3 regions of the Psychrobacillus sp. 05T411 genome follow, and region 3 is predicted to be linked to each of the others. Evidence: riboswitches for the same ligand, from Rfam matches in the RefSeq annotation. Region 3 holds a riboswitch; each other region holds the start of a gene.
The links. A riboswitch is a leader RNA that binds a small molecule or an ion and turns the genes downstream of it on or off. The one in region 3 is predicted to bind lysine.
Positions count from the first base shown of each region.

Region 1 (5,230 bases), on a different contig from region 3:
GAAAAGACTCCGTAAATTCAGCAAGTACTGCATTTAACGTATCTTGCGTTTTCATTTTTTCTAGTTCTTCTTCTGAAATGGTCTCTTTACTAAAAATACTAAAAATTACTCCGTTAAGTAATTGAGCTTTCCCCATAAATCCAAGATTATGCCAAATACGAGAAAAGGTGATTTGGATATTCCGGTCTGCAAGCACTAGCTCGGCCCCTGTTTCTTTTGCCGATTCAATCCCTTGGATCATTTCTTGTCCCGGCTTTATCTCAAATTGCTTTGCTAAACGATTTTGAAAAGAAGATATTGCTAGATTCATCAATAGTAAGGTGGCCTTCTTTTCTTTAATCACTTTAAAGATGTCTGTCTCTTTCCACTTACTACCTTCCACCACCGACTGATATCGTTGGTCATCTAGTTCTATACAAACAGAATCTGGTCTTTCTGCTTCAATTACTTCTTTTACTTGTTCTGCACTTTGTCTAGATACATGCGCTGTTCCGATTAATATTATTTCTTTACCATCTAAGTCTAAACGAGTAATATTCTCTTCTCTCACAAGTTTCTTCCTTCGTTGAGCATATTTCTTTTGCACAAATGCATCACAAAAGACTGTCTATTATTAATAATGAAGTAGATTGGGGTAAATTTCAATATCCAAGAAGTAAATCTATTATTTTCAATGGCCAACTTATTACTAACAGCTATTTTCTTTATTAAAAAGACATCCATTTACATTTCAACATAAATGGATGTCCTTTGTTATTTTAATGTACGTTTTAAAAACTCTCTCGTGCGTTCTTGAGTAGGATTATTGAAAATTTGCTCTGGGCTACCTTCTTCTGCAATAACCCCTTTATCCATAAACACAACACGATCCGAAACTTCTTTTGCAAATTCCATTTCATGTGTAACGATTAACATCGTAAGACCTGATTCAGCAAGCTCCTTCATGACTTTCAGAACTTCCCCTACCATTTCAGGATCCAAAGCGGACGTTGGTTCATCAAATAACATCACGTCTGGTTCCATTGACAGTGCACGAGCGATTGCCACACGTTGCTTTTGACCCCCAGATAGCTGGTTTGCTTTTGCATTTACGTATTGATCCATACCAACGACTTTTAAGTATTTCATCGCTATTTTTTCTGCTTCTTCTTTCGAACGTTTTAACACTTTTACTTGTCCAACAACACAATTGCTTAATACATTATGGTTATTAAACAAGTTAAACTGTTGGAAAACCATCCCTAGCTTTGTGCGGTAAGCATGAATATCATGTTTGTCGTCTAAAATATTTTCACCGTTGTAAATAATTTGACCACCACTTGGTTTTTCCAACAGATTTATGCAACGAAGAAGGGTGGATTTACCGGATCCAGATGAACCGATTATACTCACCACTTCCCCTTTGTTCACAGAGAAATCGATGTCTTTTAGTACTTCACGTGCTCCAAAGGATTTGCTTAAATGTTGTATATCAATTACTTTTTCCATTGCTGCTCCTCCTTCTTCTTAGCTTTCTTTCGTGTTTGTCACGGTTACTTGTGCTGGTTGCCCAATCATACTGTAATTTTCTGGACCGTCTAGTTTTCTTTCGAAGTAACGTAGTATTAATGTTACTGTATATGTCATCACAAAGTACAATACACACGCAACGAAAAACGGTTCAAAGTATTTGAAACTGATTCCCGCAACTGTTTTTGTTTGGAAGTATAGTTCCGTTACTCCTATTACATTTAATACAGAAGTATCTTTAATATTAATGATAAATTGGTTACCTGTCGCAGGTAAAATATTGCGAACTACTTGTGGTAATACAACATGAAGCATCGTTTGTATATGATTCATACCAACCGCTTGTGCAGATTCAAATTGTCCTTTATCGATAGAAATAACTCCACCTCGAACAATCTCTGCCATATAAGCACCTGTATTAATCGATACGATAAAGATAGCTGCTGCAGTTCTGTCCATATCTACTCCAAACGCCATTGCAGAACCATAGAATATAACCATGGCTTGTACGATCATTGGCGTTCCACGGAAAAACTCTATATAAATCGATAGAATAATATTCACTATTTTTAATAAAACTCTTTTTACTTTTCTTTCAGGTGTCGGTATTGTGCGAATAACACCTGCTAATAAACCGATAATTGCACCAACAATAGTACCAATTATGGAGATTAAGAGTGTCATACCTGCCCCGCGAAGAAACAGTGGCCAATTATCAATTACCATTGATATAATCCACTCAATACTCATACTTTCACTCCTTTAATTAATCAATTACACCTCGGTGCAATTGCGTCCAGATTTTGAATTGCACTAGTGCAATTCAAAATCTGTGACATCCGCCGGAGGCTTAGGCCAACAGGATGTTGGTCACTCAGGCGTTGCCGCAGGAGGCGGCGAACTTAGCCAGAGTTCCGCTAATCAGCCATTATTATCTGCTGATTCAAGTTAAAAACCGACTGCAATAAGTAGCAGCCGGTTCGCTTGCCTTCATTATTCAGCAGCTGGTTGATTTTGAATTGCTTTGTCCATAATTTCTTGACGTTCTTCTTCCGAAATTTTCGCCAATATTTCATTTATCTGTTCTGTTAATTCGCTACCTTTTTTAAGACCTACCGCTACCGCTGTCTCTTCTTCATCTGCAACAAATCCATCGGTAAATTCAACCATTGCAAAGTTTTCATTTGCAGCGGAAGCACTAATTCCTTCCGGACGCTCCGATACATATCCGTCAATCACACCTGACTCCAAAGCTACACGCATTGCAGAGAAGTTATCAGAAGCTGGTTGTTTTTGAACACCTTCGATTTGATCGATTACACCATAGTGAGAAGTATTCAACTGACCAGTGATTTTCGCTCCACTAAAATCTTGAATAGATGTAGCATTTTCATATGGTCCACCTTTTTTAACGATCATAACAAAATTCGATGTGTAATAATTATCAGAGAAATCGATTGACTCTTTGCGTTCTGTTGTTGGTGACATACCAGCAACAATTGCATCTATTTTATCTGATTGTAATGATGGAACTAATCCATCCCACTCTGTTTTTACGACTACTAACTCTTTCCCTAAACCTTCTGCAATCTTTTTAGCGATTTCTACATCGTATCCACCAGCGTATTCTGCATTTCCGGAGATTTTTACTCCTCCGTTAGAATCATCTAATTGAGTCCAGTTAAACGGTGGGTAGCCAGCTTCCAAGCCAACTGTAAATGTATCAGTTTCTTGTGAAGACGATCCTGTTTTTTCTGTATTATCCGTCCCACATGCAGCTAAAAGTAACAATATTGAAACGAACATTGTGAACAATAATAATTTGTTTTTCATGTGTATTTCTCCCCTTTTATTTTCAGTCTATGTTTATAAACAATAAAAAAGGACAATCTATAAAAATAGACCTGAGACGAACTCAGGTCGCAATTTGTATAGTTGCCCTAAATCCTCTACTTTACCCAAATGAGATAGCACACCACGATAAACCGGTACATTTAAAGTGGACAGTCCTGCAATTATTCACTGCAGACCCAGCATGTAATATGGAGAAATATTTACAAACTTCGGCGACATTTCCTTCTCCCTAGCATCATTGCTTCTCAAACTCCACTAAGGACTAATAAATATCGCGCCTCTACCCCACTTATTTAAGTGAGGTTGTATTTAATTATTGTTCATAGTCTACAACAACATATACCATGTGTCAACCGGTCTCCCCTTAATATCAGTCATCCAAAATTTAACTTTGAGAAAAGTGTTTTAATACATGTGGATAGGAAATTTTTTACTAAAAACAACATCTCTTTGAGCACTGTATTTGATAAAACCTTGCTGTTTCTGGTATAATGTAGAACGGATGAATTGGTGAACGAATCTCTATACACAAAATGGAAGTTAAATTTTCATAAAAAGGGAGTTGATATTATGGGATCTGTCCAAGTCGCAGATCACAAAGTGTCAGAAGAAATGAAAGATGATTATTCACTAGACAGAGTGCCAAGAGATCAGAGAAAAATGGGTTGGTTTAGTATTACTAACATCACATTTGGTATCGCAACGGCAATTTTTTATTTTCAAATGGGAAGCGTTATGGCACTCCAATTCGGAGCCATTAATGCCATCATATCCTCCATATACGCGATAATCGTTGCTGGTATACTCGGAACATTCATTGCTTATCTTTCAGCAAAATCCGGTATGAACGTCAATCTATTGTCTAGAGGTGGAGGTTTTGGTTACATAGGTGCATCGTTAACCTCATTCATTTATGCAACAAACTTCATCATGTATTGTGCATTTGAAGGACTAATTCTAGTTTCCGCAATTCACACCTTCTTCCCCGCCCTACCAGAATGGGTGCTAATCATTTTCTTCGGATCAATAGTCATTCCATTAAATTGGTTTGGAATCAAACAGCTCGATAAATTACAAAAGTGGTCTCTGCCGATTTTCGGTATTTTTTTAGTTGCTGCCATTATTATGTCATTCTACAAACCTTCCGTTTATGAAGGAGCTTTTTGGACATATATGCCAGAAGGCGTTCAAATGGGTGGACAAGCTTTACTGCTTTGTATTGGTATGCATCATGGAATAATGGGTCTTACAGCTTTATTATCTTCGGACTACGCACGTTTTCTTAAGCCAAAAGATATCAAATTAGGCTCTTTCGCTATTGGGTTTATTCCCCAAATTTTCTGTTTTGGTGTAATGGGCGGACTTGGTATATGGTTCGGTGTTCGTTTAGGTGAACCAAATCCGGGAGTTTATATTGTTCTACTGTTAGGTATTGGCGGTGCATTATTCACGATGTTAACGCAACTACGAATAAACGTTACAAATATATATAGTAGTTCTTTATCACTTTCTAATTTCTTTGAGAATATTTTTAAATTTACACCAGGTAGACGCTTTTGGGTAGTCGTCTCAGGAATATGTGCGATTGTCTTAATGCTTGGTGGTATTGTAGATCATCTAGATACCGCAATGACGTTCCAAGGAGTCTTTTTACTTGCTTGGGCAGCTATATTAGTTACCGATGCTATGATTGTGAAAAAGCTTCTAAAAATCGGACCTCGTTATTATGAAGCTCGACACGAGTTTTTATATAAATGGAATCCTGTTGGAGTAGTTTCTTTAATCATCTCTAGTGGATTAGGAACAATAGCCGCATTAGGATATATGGGATCATTTTTGCAAAGTACCGCGGCATTTTTCGCAGCGA
Region 1 covers NZ_JBFTLO010000038.1:13,895-19,124, forward strand. Annotated here, with positions in the region: gene AC1DFT_RS18905 (TraB/GumN family protein) at 1-550, opposite strand, end outside; gene AC1DFT_RS18910 (amino acid ABC transporter ATP-binding protein) at 754-1,488, opposite strand; gene AC1DFT_RS18915 (amino acid ABC transporter permease) at 1,507-2,259, opposite strand; gene AC1DFT_RS18920 (transporter substrate-binding domain-containing protein) at 2,503-3,342, opposite strand; lysine riboswitch at 3,470-3,654, opposite strand; gene AC1DFT_RS18925 (purine-cytosine permease family protein) at 3,934-5,230, shown strand, end outside.
Region 1: it holds a riboswitch for lysine, as region 3 does, so the genes downstream of both, AC1DFT_RS18920 (transporter substrate-binding domain-containing protein) here and AC1DFT_RS01590 (Na+/H+ antiporter NhaC family protein) in region 3, are expected to answer to the same signal.

Region 2 (5,230 bases), on a different contig from region 3:
AAGTAGTTCGTAAATCATCTGAAGGTGTAGATTTATCTGAAGCAAAAGTAGTCATCGCTGGTGGACGTGGAGTGAAGAGCGAAGAAGGATTTGCGCCATTGAAAGCACTTGCAGATGTGCTAGGTGGAGCGGTTGGAGCTTCTCGTGGTGCTTGTGACGCTGATTACTGTGATTATTCACTACAAATCGGTCAAACTGGTAAAGTAGTTACTCCAGACCTTTATATTGCAGCAGGTATTTCTGGAGCGATTCAACATTTAGCGGGTATGTCGAACTCGAAAATAATTGTAGCGATCAACAAAGATCCAGAAGCAAATATTTTCAAAGTGGCAGATTACGGTATTGTTGGCGATTTATTCGAAGTTATCCCAATGCTTACGGAAGAATTTAAACAGTTGAAAGTAAATGCTTAAAAGCAACTCGGCTCTTTTGTTAGAGCCGAGTTTTTTACTTTATAGATCTAGCTCCAGCGCCTTGCCTCTCGGGGTCAAATGTGAAAAAGCTGTGGTGGCTGAGGAGCTGCCTCCTCGCTTTTCCTCATTTGCCTGTCGGGGCAGAATAGGCGCTTGCGCTTTTCGTGTAAGCTAATATGTAGATGTAGCAATATGAGTCTGCTATAATCTATTTAGAGTTAACCAAAGGAGGAATTTTTAATGGCAATAGTTCATGGAACAGATCAGACTTTCTCACAAGAAATTGAGGAAGGATTAGTATTAGTAGATTTTTGGGCAACATGGTGTGGTCCTTGTAAAATGATTGCTCCTGTATTAGAAGAAATGGACGCTGAAATGAGCGATAAAGTAAAAATCGTAAAAGTCGACGTGGATGAAAACCAAGCAACTGCTAGTCAATTTGGTATTATGTCAATCCCAACATTAGTATTGTTTAAGGATGGTCAACCAGTGGACAAAGCAGTTGGTTTCCAACCAAAAGAAGCATTAGTTCAATTTGTAGAAAAAAACGCATAATATAAAGCCGGGTCCTCTAAAGGTGCCCGGCTTTTTTAAACGGGTGATGAAATGAATGATTTGATACAACAAAAATGTGCCATTTTACCAGATGATCCTGGATGTTATTTGATGAAAGATCGGCAAGGAACCATTATTTATGTCGGCAAAGCGAAAATATTAAAAAATCGTGTACGTTCTTATTTTACTGGATCGCATGATGGGAAAACGCAAAGATTAGTACAAGAAATAGTCGATTTTGAATATATCGTCACATCGTCAGAGTTAGAAGCACTTATCCTAGAGCTTCATCTTATTAAAAAGCATGATCCAAAATACAATATCATGCTAAAAGACGATAAAACGTATCCATACATTAAAATAACAGCGGAAAAAAATCCGAAATTAATCATTACAAGACAAGTGAAAAAAGACAAAGGAAAATATTTTGGTCCTTATCCAAATGCACATGCTGCAAATGAAACCAAAAAACTATTAGATCGTATATACCCACTAAGAAAGTGTGCGAAATTACCCGACCGTGTTTGCTTATATTATCACTTAGGGCAATGCCTAGCTCCTTGCGTAAAGGAAATAGAGGATTCCACTTATAAAAAGATGACGGATGAAATTACGAGCTTTTTAAACGGCGGCTATACACATGTAAAAAAAGAACTAATGGAAAAGATGAATGAAGCAGCAGAAAATCTAGAATTTGAACGGGCAAAAGAATATAGAGATCAAATTTCCAATATTGAAATGGTCATGGAAAAACAAAAAATTACAACAAACGATTTTACCAGTCAGGATATTTTTGGTTATACCGTGGATAAAGGCTGGATGTGTGTCCAAGTATTTTTTATCCGACAAGGAAAACTAATCGAAAGGGATGTTTCTCTTTTTCCTCTTTATCGTGATCCGGAAGAAGAGTTTTTAACATTTCTAGGTCAGTTTTATGCAAAACCGGAACATATTAAACCTAAAGAAGTGTACGTACCTAATAATACGGACATCCACTTAGCTTCTGAATTGTTAGAAATGAAAGTGACCATTCCTCAAAAAGGATTGAAAAAAAACTTAGTTAAGCTTGCCGAGAAAAATGCTGTGCTTGCTTTAAGTGAGAAGTTTCATTTGATCGAACGACAAGAAGAGCGGACGATAGGGGCAGTGGAGGAATTAGGTGATTTAATAGGGATTGCAACTCCAAATCGAATGGAGGCTTTTGATAATTCCCATATTCATGGTACCGACGCCGTTTCAGCGATGGTTGTATTTGTGGATGGAAAAGCATATAAAAAGGATTATCGAAAATACAAGACGAAAACCGCTGCAAAACACGATGATTACGGTGCAATGCGAGAAGTCATTCGCAGAAGATACACACGAGTATTAAAAGAAAGTTTACCTTTGCCCGATTTAATTATCATTGATGGAGGAAAAGGACAAATAGAAGCGGCTCGAGAAATTTTGGAAGACGAGTTAGGATTAGAAATACCGATTGCTGGTCTTGCAAAAGATGGGAAGCATCAAACATCTCAACTTTTATACGGAAATCCAATTGATATTATTCCGATGAAGCGAACAAGCGAAGCATTTTATTTATTGCAACGTATTCAAGATGAAGTGCATCGATTCGCTATTACATTCCATCGTCAACAAAGAGGAAAACATACGATTGCTTCTTCCTTGGATGGAATCGAAGGAATTGGCCCTAAACGGAAAAAAACCTTATTAAAACATTTCGGATCTATCAAGAAAATGCAAATCGCGACAAAGGAAGAATTTATAGAAGCCGGGCTTTCTAGTAAACTTGCTGAAACGATGGTGGAGCATTTTCAGAAAAAGTGATTGTCTTCTGAATATTCTTGTGGTATGGTTGATACAATTTAATATTCACTATTTCAAAGTGAAGATAGAGGTGCGAACTGACAAGAGTACTTAGCGACAGGGTGAAAAGATCCGATTATCGCTAATGGAAAGGGTCATTCGCCGAAACGTAGAATAGCTTTTCCTATTCTAGGTTGGTTCTGCATTGAATAAATGTAGAATTGTCAGAATTCAGTATTCTGGAGGGCTATCTCACATGGACATTAATTGACCGTGTATGAGACAATGCTTTTCACAATATGTGAAAAGCATTTTTTTATCCTGACAGATAAACAAGGGAGCAGATATGCATGAGTAAAATTGTGATGAAGTTTGGCGGTACTTCTGTAGCGACTACAGAAAAAATCGCAAGTGTAGCAAAAAGAATAAGTAAAGAAAAAGAAAAGGGACATGATATTGTAGTTGTTGTATCAGCAATGGGAAAGTCTACAGATGAACTGGTGAATTTAGCAAATGAAATAACAGAAAGTCCATCCAAACGCGAAATGGACATGCTCCTTTCAACCGGAGAACAAGTGACGATGGCATTACTAGCTATTCAGTTAAATGCACTTGGATTAAATGCAGTTTCACTCACGGGTTGGCAAGCAGGTTTAATAACAAATAATGTACATAAAAATGCAAGAGTGGAAAGAATGGATGGCTCTAAAATAAATAACTTATTAAATGAAGATAAAATCGTCATTGTCGCTGGCTTTCAAGGGGTTTCCGAAGATAATGAAATCACTACTCTTGGAAGAGGTGGGTCAGATACGACCGCAGTAGCAATTGCAGTAGCTATTGAAGCGGAAATTTGTGATATTTATACAGATGTAGAGGGAGTATTTACATCTGATCCAAGATACGTTACGAATGCCCGAAAACTAGAACAGTTGGAATATGACGAAATGCTTGAGCTAGCTAATCTAGGTGCTGGAATACTACATCCTCGAGCAGTAGAATTTGCAAAAAATTATAAAATTCCACTCAGAGTGCGGTCAAGCTATGAAGAAAGTGAAGGAACAATTTTAAAGGAGGAAGTAGATGTGGAAAATAATTTAGTAGTTCGTGGGGTAGCGTTTGAATCAGATATTGTGCGTCTAACGATTGAATATGATGTCCCGTTTAATGGATCATTGGCATCGATTTTTACGACACTAGCAGAAAATCATATTAATGTAGATATTATTGTGCAATCTATTGTAGATGGCGTAAGACCTGCCGTTTCGTTCTCTATTAAAAAGGAATCGTTAGCGGAAGCTATTACAGTGTTAGAAACGCATAAAAAAACACTCGGTTTTACATTTGCTGACTTCGAGGTAGGGTTAGCGAAAGTTTCTATCGTTGGTTCAGGTATGGTTTCCAATCCGGGGGTTGCCGCGCAAATGTTTGATCGATTAAGTAAAGAGAATATTCCGGTAAAAATGGTAAGTACATCGGAAATAAAAGTTTCAGTTGTTATTCCTCAAGCTGACATGATTCCAGCCGCCAATGCGCTGCATGATGAATTCGACTTGGCTATAAAGCAATAACTGAACAAAAATACCAATCTCAAGGGACGTAACTTTGTTACGTCCCTTGTTTGTATTGCGCGGAATAGGGACAATGCGTCTTGCGCAAACGCAATAAATCCAATAAATGGCTAAGGGCGACTAATCCAGCATTGAAAGCAACCAGTTCTATTCGTAAAGCAACTAAATCAACGCGAAAGCAACCAGATCTATACGAGAGCACCCAAATCGCCAATGAAAGCAACCGTTTCATAAAATAGCAAGTTTACTCGGATTGAGACGGCGATGATTAGGATGCATTCTCCTATCTGCTGAACTTAAAAGAAAAAGCATTGACTGGCTTTAGCGGCCGGTCAATGCTTATTTTGTATCTCGTACATCCCATTTTACCTGTAATGACACAAATCCATTTTTATCTGGCTCTTCATCATAACATTCTGTTAAATAACCGCCGATTTTCTGTTGTTGCTCCGCTAAAAAGCCTGCTTCTAATCGGTGGCTTCTCATTTTTCCGCTTTTCGGTAAATTGTACGTATGTAAGATATAAAACGCAGAATCTTTCGTTGTTTTATTTAATGCAAGCGTTCCCCAACCCGCTTCTTGAAAGAAAGTGATGGCTTCATCCATCGAGTAAAGAGGAAACTTGCGAGCAAGGTCTTTTCCAGCCCAATATAAAATATCTTTTTCATGTTTTCCGAGAATAGAAGCAAGCACGTGGTCTCTAAGTAATTCATATCCAAAGGAAGTTACATGTGAATGTTCCTTATCATTCAAGTAGCAACCCTTCTTTCAAAAAATAAATATCATTTGTCCTTGTCTATTTTAGCATAAATTATTTCTTGGTGGTAATGGAATAGTTTGTGAAAAAATAATCGAATCATTATTTAAATATGCATCTAGAAGATT
Region 2 covers NZ_JBFTLO010000007.1:66,687-71,916, forward strand. Annotated here, with positions in the region: gene AC1DFT_RS07180 (electron transfer flavoprotein subunit alpha/FixB family protein) at 1-413, shown strand, start outside; gene trxA (thioredoxin) at 654-968, shown strand; gene uvrC (excinuclease ABC subunit UvrC) at 1,020-2,795, shown strand; lysine riboswitch at 2,853-3,032, shown strand; gene AC1DFT_RS07195 (aspartate kinase) at 3,125-4,345, shown strand; gene AC1DFT_RS07200 (YslB family protein) at 4,685-5,098, opposite strand.
Region 2: it holds a riboswitch for lysine, as region 3 does, so the genes downstream of both, AC1DFT_RS07195 (aspartate kinase) here and AC1DFT_RS01590 (Na+/H+ antiporter NhaC family protein) in region 3, are expected to answer to the same signal.

Region 3 (5,230 bases):
TGACCATATCCCCAGTCTCCCATAATGTAGTCATACTTCGAAAGAATTTCACTGTATCGATCCAAAAAAGCATCTTCTTTATATGCATCCCGGTAATTTTCTATTATTTCATACGTAAAACCTTCTGCAACAATCATTCTATCACCTTCCATTAGCTATGACTTCGTAGCTAAAAGTTCCTCACCTTGCGCTTGTCTTTGTTTCGCTGCAGCGTTTACTTGCTCATCCGCATGATAACTACTTCTAACGAGCGGACCTGCTTCACAATGAGAGAATCCTTTACTCATTGCAATTTTACGTAATTCACCAAACTCAGCAGGTGAATAATATTTTAATACTGGTAAATGCTTTTTCGTTGGTTGCAAATATTGACCGATTGTCATAATATCTACATTGTTTGCACGAAGATCGTCCATTACTTCTAGGATTTCTTCATGTGTTTCCCCTAAACCTAACATTAACGATGATTTTGTCGGGATACTTGGTTGCATTTCCTTTGCACGACGTAATAACTCAAGCGAACGATCGTATTTTGCTCTTGCACGAACCCTTGGTGTTAATCGTCGAACAGTTTCAATATTATGGTTCAAAATATCCGGTTTCGCATCCATAATATTTTGGATATTTTGTTCAATTCCTCCCATATCAGAAGGTAATACTTCAATAGTTGTAAATGGATTTTTACGACGGATTGCACGAATTGTTTCAGCAAATACTTCTGAACCACCGTCTTTCAAATCATCACGAGCAACAGCCGTTACAACAACATGTTTTAAGTTCATAATGACAACTGAATCTGCAACGCGTTCTGGTTCTGCTAAATCCAATTCATTTGGGAGACCTGTTTTTACCGCACAGAAACGACAAGCCCGCGTACAAACTGCTCCTAAAATCATAAAAGTAGCAGTTCTTCGAGAACCCCAACATTCATGTATATTTGGGCATTTTGCTTCTTCACAAACCGTATGTAAATTATTTTCACGCATTAATTTTTTGAGACCTTTATAGTCTTCATTCGTATTTAGTTTAATTTTTAACCAATCTGGTTTACGTTGATGCTCTGATTTCGTAGGCTTACAAGATGTCATTTTTTAGCGACCCCATTCTTTATAAACTAACCACTACTTTGTCAATGTACCATATTATTAGAATTCAAACAACCTTCTGAACTCAGTTTATCCGAGCAAAAATGGGGTTCAACATTTAACTATTTGCTTCCTTTTGGCCCTTACTTTTGGCATTCCAAATGATGAATAAACCTATAATAATAGCCACCACAGTTAGCATTCCTACTACTACCGAACCTGTTAAACCTAAAGCTAAATAACCGATTGCCGCAATAATGGCACTAATAATCGCATAAGGTAATTGCGTTATGACATGATCAATGACATTGACCCCTGCTCCAGTTGCAGACATAATCGTCGTATCTGAAATAGGTGAACAATGATCTCCAAAAACAGCACCTGCTAAAACCGCTGCAAGGACTGGTAATAATAATGCTGGTTCTATCGCCATAATAATACTAGCTCCAATTGGCAATAAAATTCCGAATGATCCCCATGACGACCCAGTCGCAAATGCCATAAATGCTGTTAATACAAATAGCAAGGCTGGAATGACGCCCACAGGAATATTATTGTCCATAACTAGTTTAGCTAAAAATGCCCCCGTTTCCAAGGCATTGATCAAGTAAGATAAAGACCATGCAAAAATTAAAATTAATACAGCAGGAAGCATAGAACGAACTCCTGTAACGAATGCTTTCCACACGTAGCTAATGCTTGCTTCTGGATTCGTTTTAAATTGTCGCACATATAGTGCAATGGCTAAAATCGTCGCTGTCAGACCACCAACAAACAGTGAAAATGGAACGTCTGTATTTTCAAAGATAACAAATAAATTCAGATTATAACCTGAAATTTTATAGCCAGTCCAAAACATTGCAAATAGAGTCACGACTATTAACGAAACAATCGGCAACACTAAATCTACGACTTTTCCATAATTATTTTCCGGGAAATTTCCCTGCAGATTTCCTGGATTTGGTTTGGCCGGATCGAAAAGTTCTCCCGTTTCTAGCGCTCTTTTCTCATGTTTTTTCATTTCTAATAAATCAAAGTCTGTCCAAGCTATGAAAAACACAATAGCCAAGGTCGCAATCACATAAAAATTCATCGGGGCCATTAATACAAATGCTTCCAGTGGCGTATAAGCTGTTACTGCATGCGTTGCAAAAATAACACCAAGCTGACTGATTAAAAACGCTCCCCAACTAGAAACTGGTGACACAACACAAATCGGCGCAGAAGTAGAATCGATAAAATAAGCAAGCTTTGCCCGTGAGACACGATGCGAATCCGTAATAGGTCTGGCAATCTGACCAACTGCTAATGCATTAAAATAATCATCTACAAATATGAGCATTCCTAAAAACGCAGTTAATAATTTAGAGCCTCGTCGAGTTTGAATCTTTTTAATGGCCCATGCTGCAAATGCTGTACTTCCTCCAGATAAACTCACAAACGCTGTAACAACACCGAGTAATAAAATAAAGAGTAATATATAAATATTATAAGCATTTACCCCTTCATCCCAAAAAGAAGATTTAAATGACTCCCATAAAAGTAATAAGGAATTTACCGGGGCAAAACTTTCCACAAGCAAGGCCGCCGAAATAATTCCTACACCTAATGATAAGAGTACTCTTTTTGTTGCAAGCACCATAATAATTGCTAATAATGGCGGCAATAAAGAAAAAATCGTATTTTCCAACTTCTATTCCTCCTCAAGAATATAAAAAGCCAACCTATACATTTACATAGGTTGGCTTTAACTATTGAATTTAAGCATTATGGTTGTTTTCGCTTCGTAGCTCCCCATTTATATTATCCCCTATAAATGACAGTATTATTCTTTTTCAAAATAACCCCAACTAAATATCGTTTGACGAACCATATCTAGCTTCGGCAAAACTTCCTTTCCCATACGATCATAAGCGTCAACTTCCTGTATAGTACTATTAAGCCCTGCAGCCTCTACCTATTATATTCATTTTCTTTATTGTAACAGTTTATTCTATTTATCCTGGATTTTTTATTTTTCAGGCAATGGAATCGGCACCTCTACGGACGGAGCAGAAGACCCATCTCCTCCAGTATAAATATGAGGCACTTGCCCTTGCACCAATCCCATCGCAACAGGAATGTTTTGTTCTACCACACTTAATTTACTAGCAAGTGGAACAATGATTTGGACATTCACTTTAATATGAATACTTACTTCTACGTAAGCATTATTAATGCCAAATTCCGTTATAGTCGGTACAACTGTCGACTGCACATTCCCGATCACATGAAATCGAATCGGAATTTTAGGACCCAAGTTACCGATCAGCGGAATATTCGTTGCCTGCCCCATCGGTACAAAAAACACAACTCCTCCTTGATCCTCCATCGTTTGCTTATCGTATTCGATATCATCCAAATACGGCAAGCTCGACAAATTCCCTTTTTCTGCTTGCTCTAAATGTGCTTGCACCAAACTGTTCGTGTCAGATAAAACACGATTAATGATTTCTGTATTAAATTTTGTCGTCACCATATTCGTACTACCATTCGTAGAAGGTACTTCCTCGATAATATCGTTAACATCTAAAACGTTGGCAGTTCTTGAAGTGATCGCCTTACTAATCACCATCGATGCGATTTTATCTGTTTGGACTTCCGCATAATCTAGATACGTTGGCGTCAACTGTTTATTAACAAAATAAAATACACCAGCGACGGATAAGATGAAAAGCCCTAATAAAATAGCTAGTTTCCGCTGAGCAGTAAAAATAGGCAAACGCTTTTTTTTTCGATAGAATAGCAAAAAATCCCCCTTATTACTACTATGTAATAAGCGGGAATATTATGCTTGACTTAATAACTGATTGCCGTACCACTTCACTACATCCCTTATTAACTCCGGCATAAAATATTCCTTCGTAGCAAATTTGAACGAAGGGAAAAAATAACCAAATGTAAACATATCTAGCGTAGCAAGTGTATACACCTTTTTTAGTTCGAGCGCTTCTCCACCTATAAATATATCCCCTTGCTCATCCTCTACGAGCTGCTCAAAAAGAATTGCTCCCAAGTATTTGCCCCTAAACCCAAGTCCCTTAACTTCCAAATCTGGCCATTTTTCATTTTTAGATTGCTCCACAATTTCTAACAATTCTGCACCTGTTAACGTGACGACACACGGATTAATGGGATGAGGTAAACAGCTGTGCAAGTCGCTTGCAGTAATCCGCCCTTTTGGTAAGTCCGTCAAAAATATACCAGCAGGAAACATGGCACAATCCGCTTTCGTAAATGCCAGCAATGCATTACCGAAAAATTGAGACATATTTGAAGGGCCAAACCATTCTTTCTGCAAAATACTATCATTGTAAAAAACAGTTTCAGCAAGCTCCACATTTCCAATTGCTTCCCATTTTTTCAGTTGCAAATCTGCATCTTTTGGTTTAGCTAGTGTATGTATAGCATGTAATATCGCTCGCTTCGATAAAATTCTTTTCGATTCATGATCGTAATCGATTGTTACTTGACCTACGTATGCACCATACTTACCTGCAGCACCTTGTAAAGTATTTCCAATCACTTTACCTTCCTCAAAGAAATGATGCGTATGCGAACCTAAAATTAGATCAATTTCTGGTATCTTCTCCGTCATGATTTCGTCTTGTGACATCCCTAAATGAGATAAACAAATAAGCACATCGACGTCTTTTTCTATTACCTTACAAACTTCTTTCAAACGGTCAATCGGCTGTTGAATATGCCATCCTAATTGTTCATAATACAATCCAAAATCAGCAGTCGCAGCTACAATGCCAATTCGTATTCCAGTCGGTGTAACATGAATTTTATAAGGTAGCACCCAAGAAGGGATATTCCCGCTTAAATCCGTAAAATTGGACACAATCACTTCAAAGTTGGCAGCTTGATATAAAGTATCTAAATCCCCATGGCTAAGTGTAATTCCTTCATTGTTTCCAATGGTGACATAATCATATCTGGCATCATTCAGTAATTGGACATTACCTTTTCCAAGCGTCCCTTCTGTAAACACATTAGACCTGTCTATATGATCTCCAATGTCCAATGTTAAATAGGCATCACTCGGTCCATGGCTGCTTTGGCGCTTTAAGAGAAACTGATGAATAGTCGGCCAATTCTCT
Region 3 covers NZ_JBFTLO010000002.1:6,266-11,495, forward strand. Annotated here, with positions in the region: gene AC1DFT_RS01580 (YutD family protein) at 1-137, opposite strand, end outside; gene lipA (lipoyl synthase) at 156-1,088, opposite strand; gene AC1DFT_RS01590 (Na+/H+ antiporter NhaC family protein) at 1,204-2,775, opposite strand; lysine riboswitch at 2,865-3,049, opposite strand; gene yunB (sporulation protein YunB) at 3,097-3,873, opposite strand; gene AC1DFT_RS01600 (bifunctional metallophosphatase/5'-nucleotidase) at 3,913-5,230, opposite strand, start outside.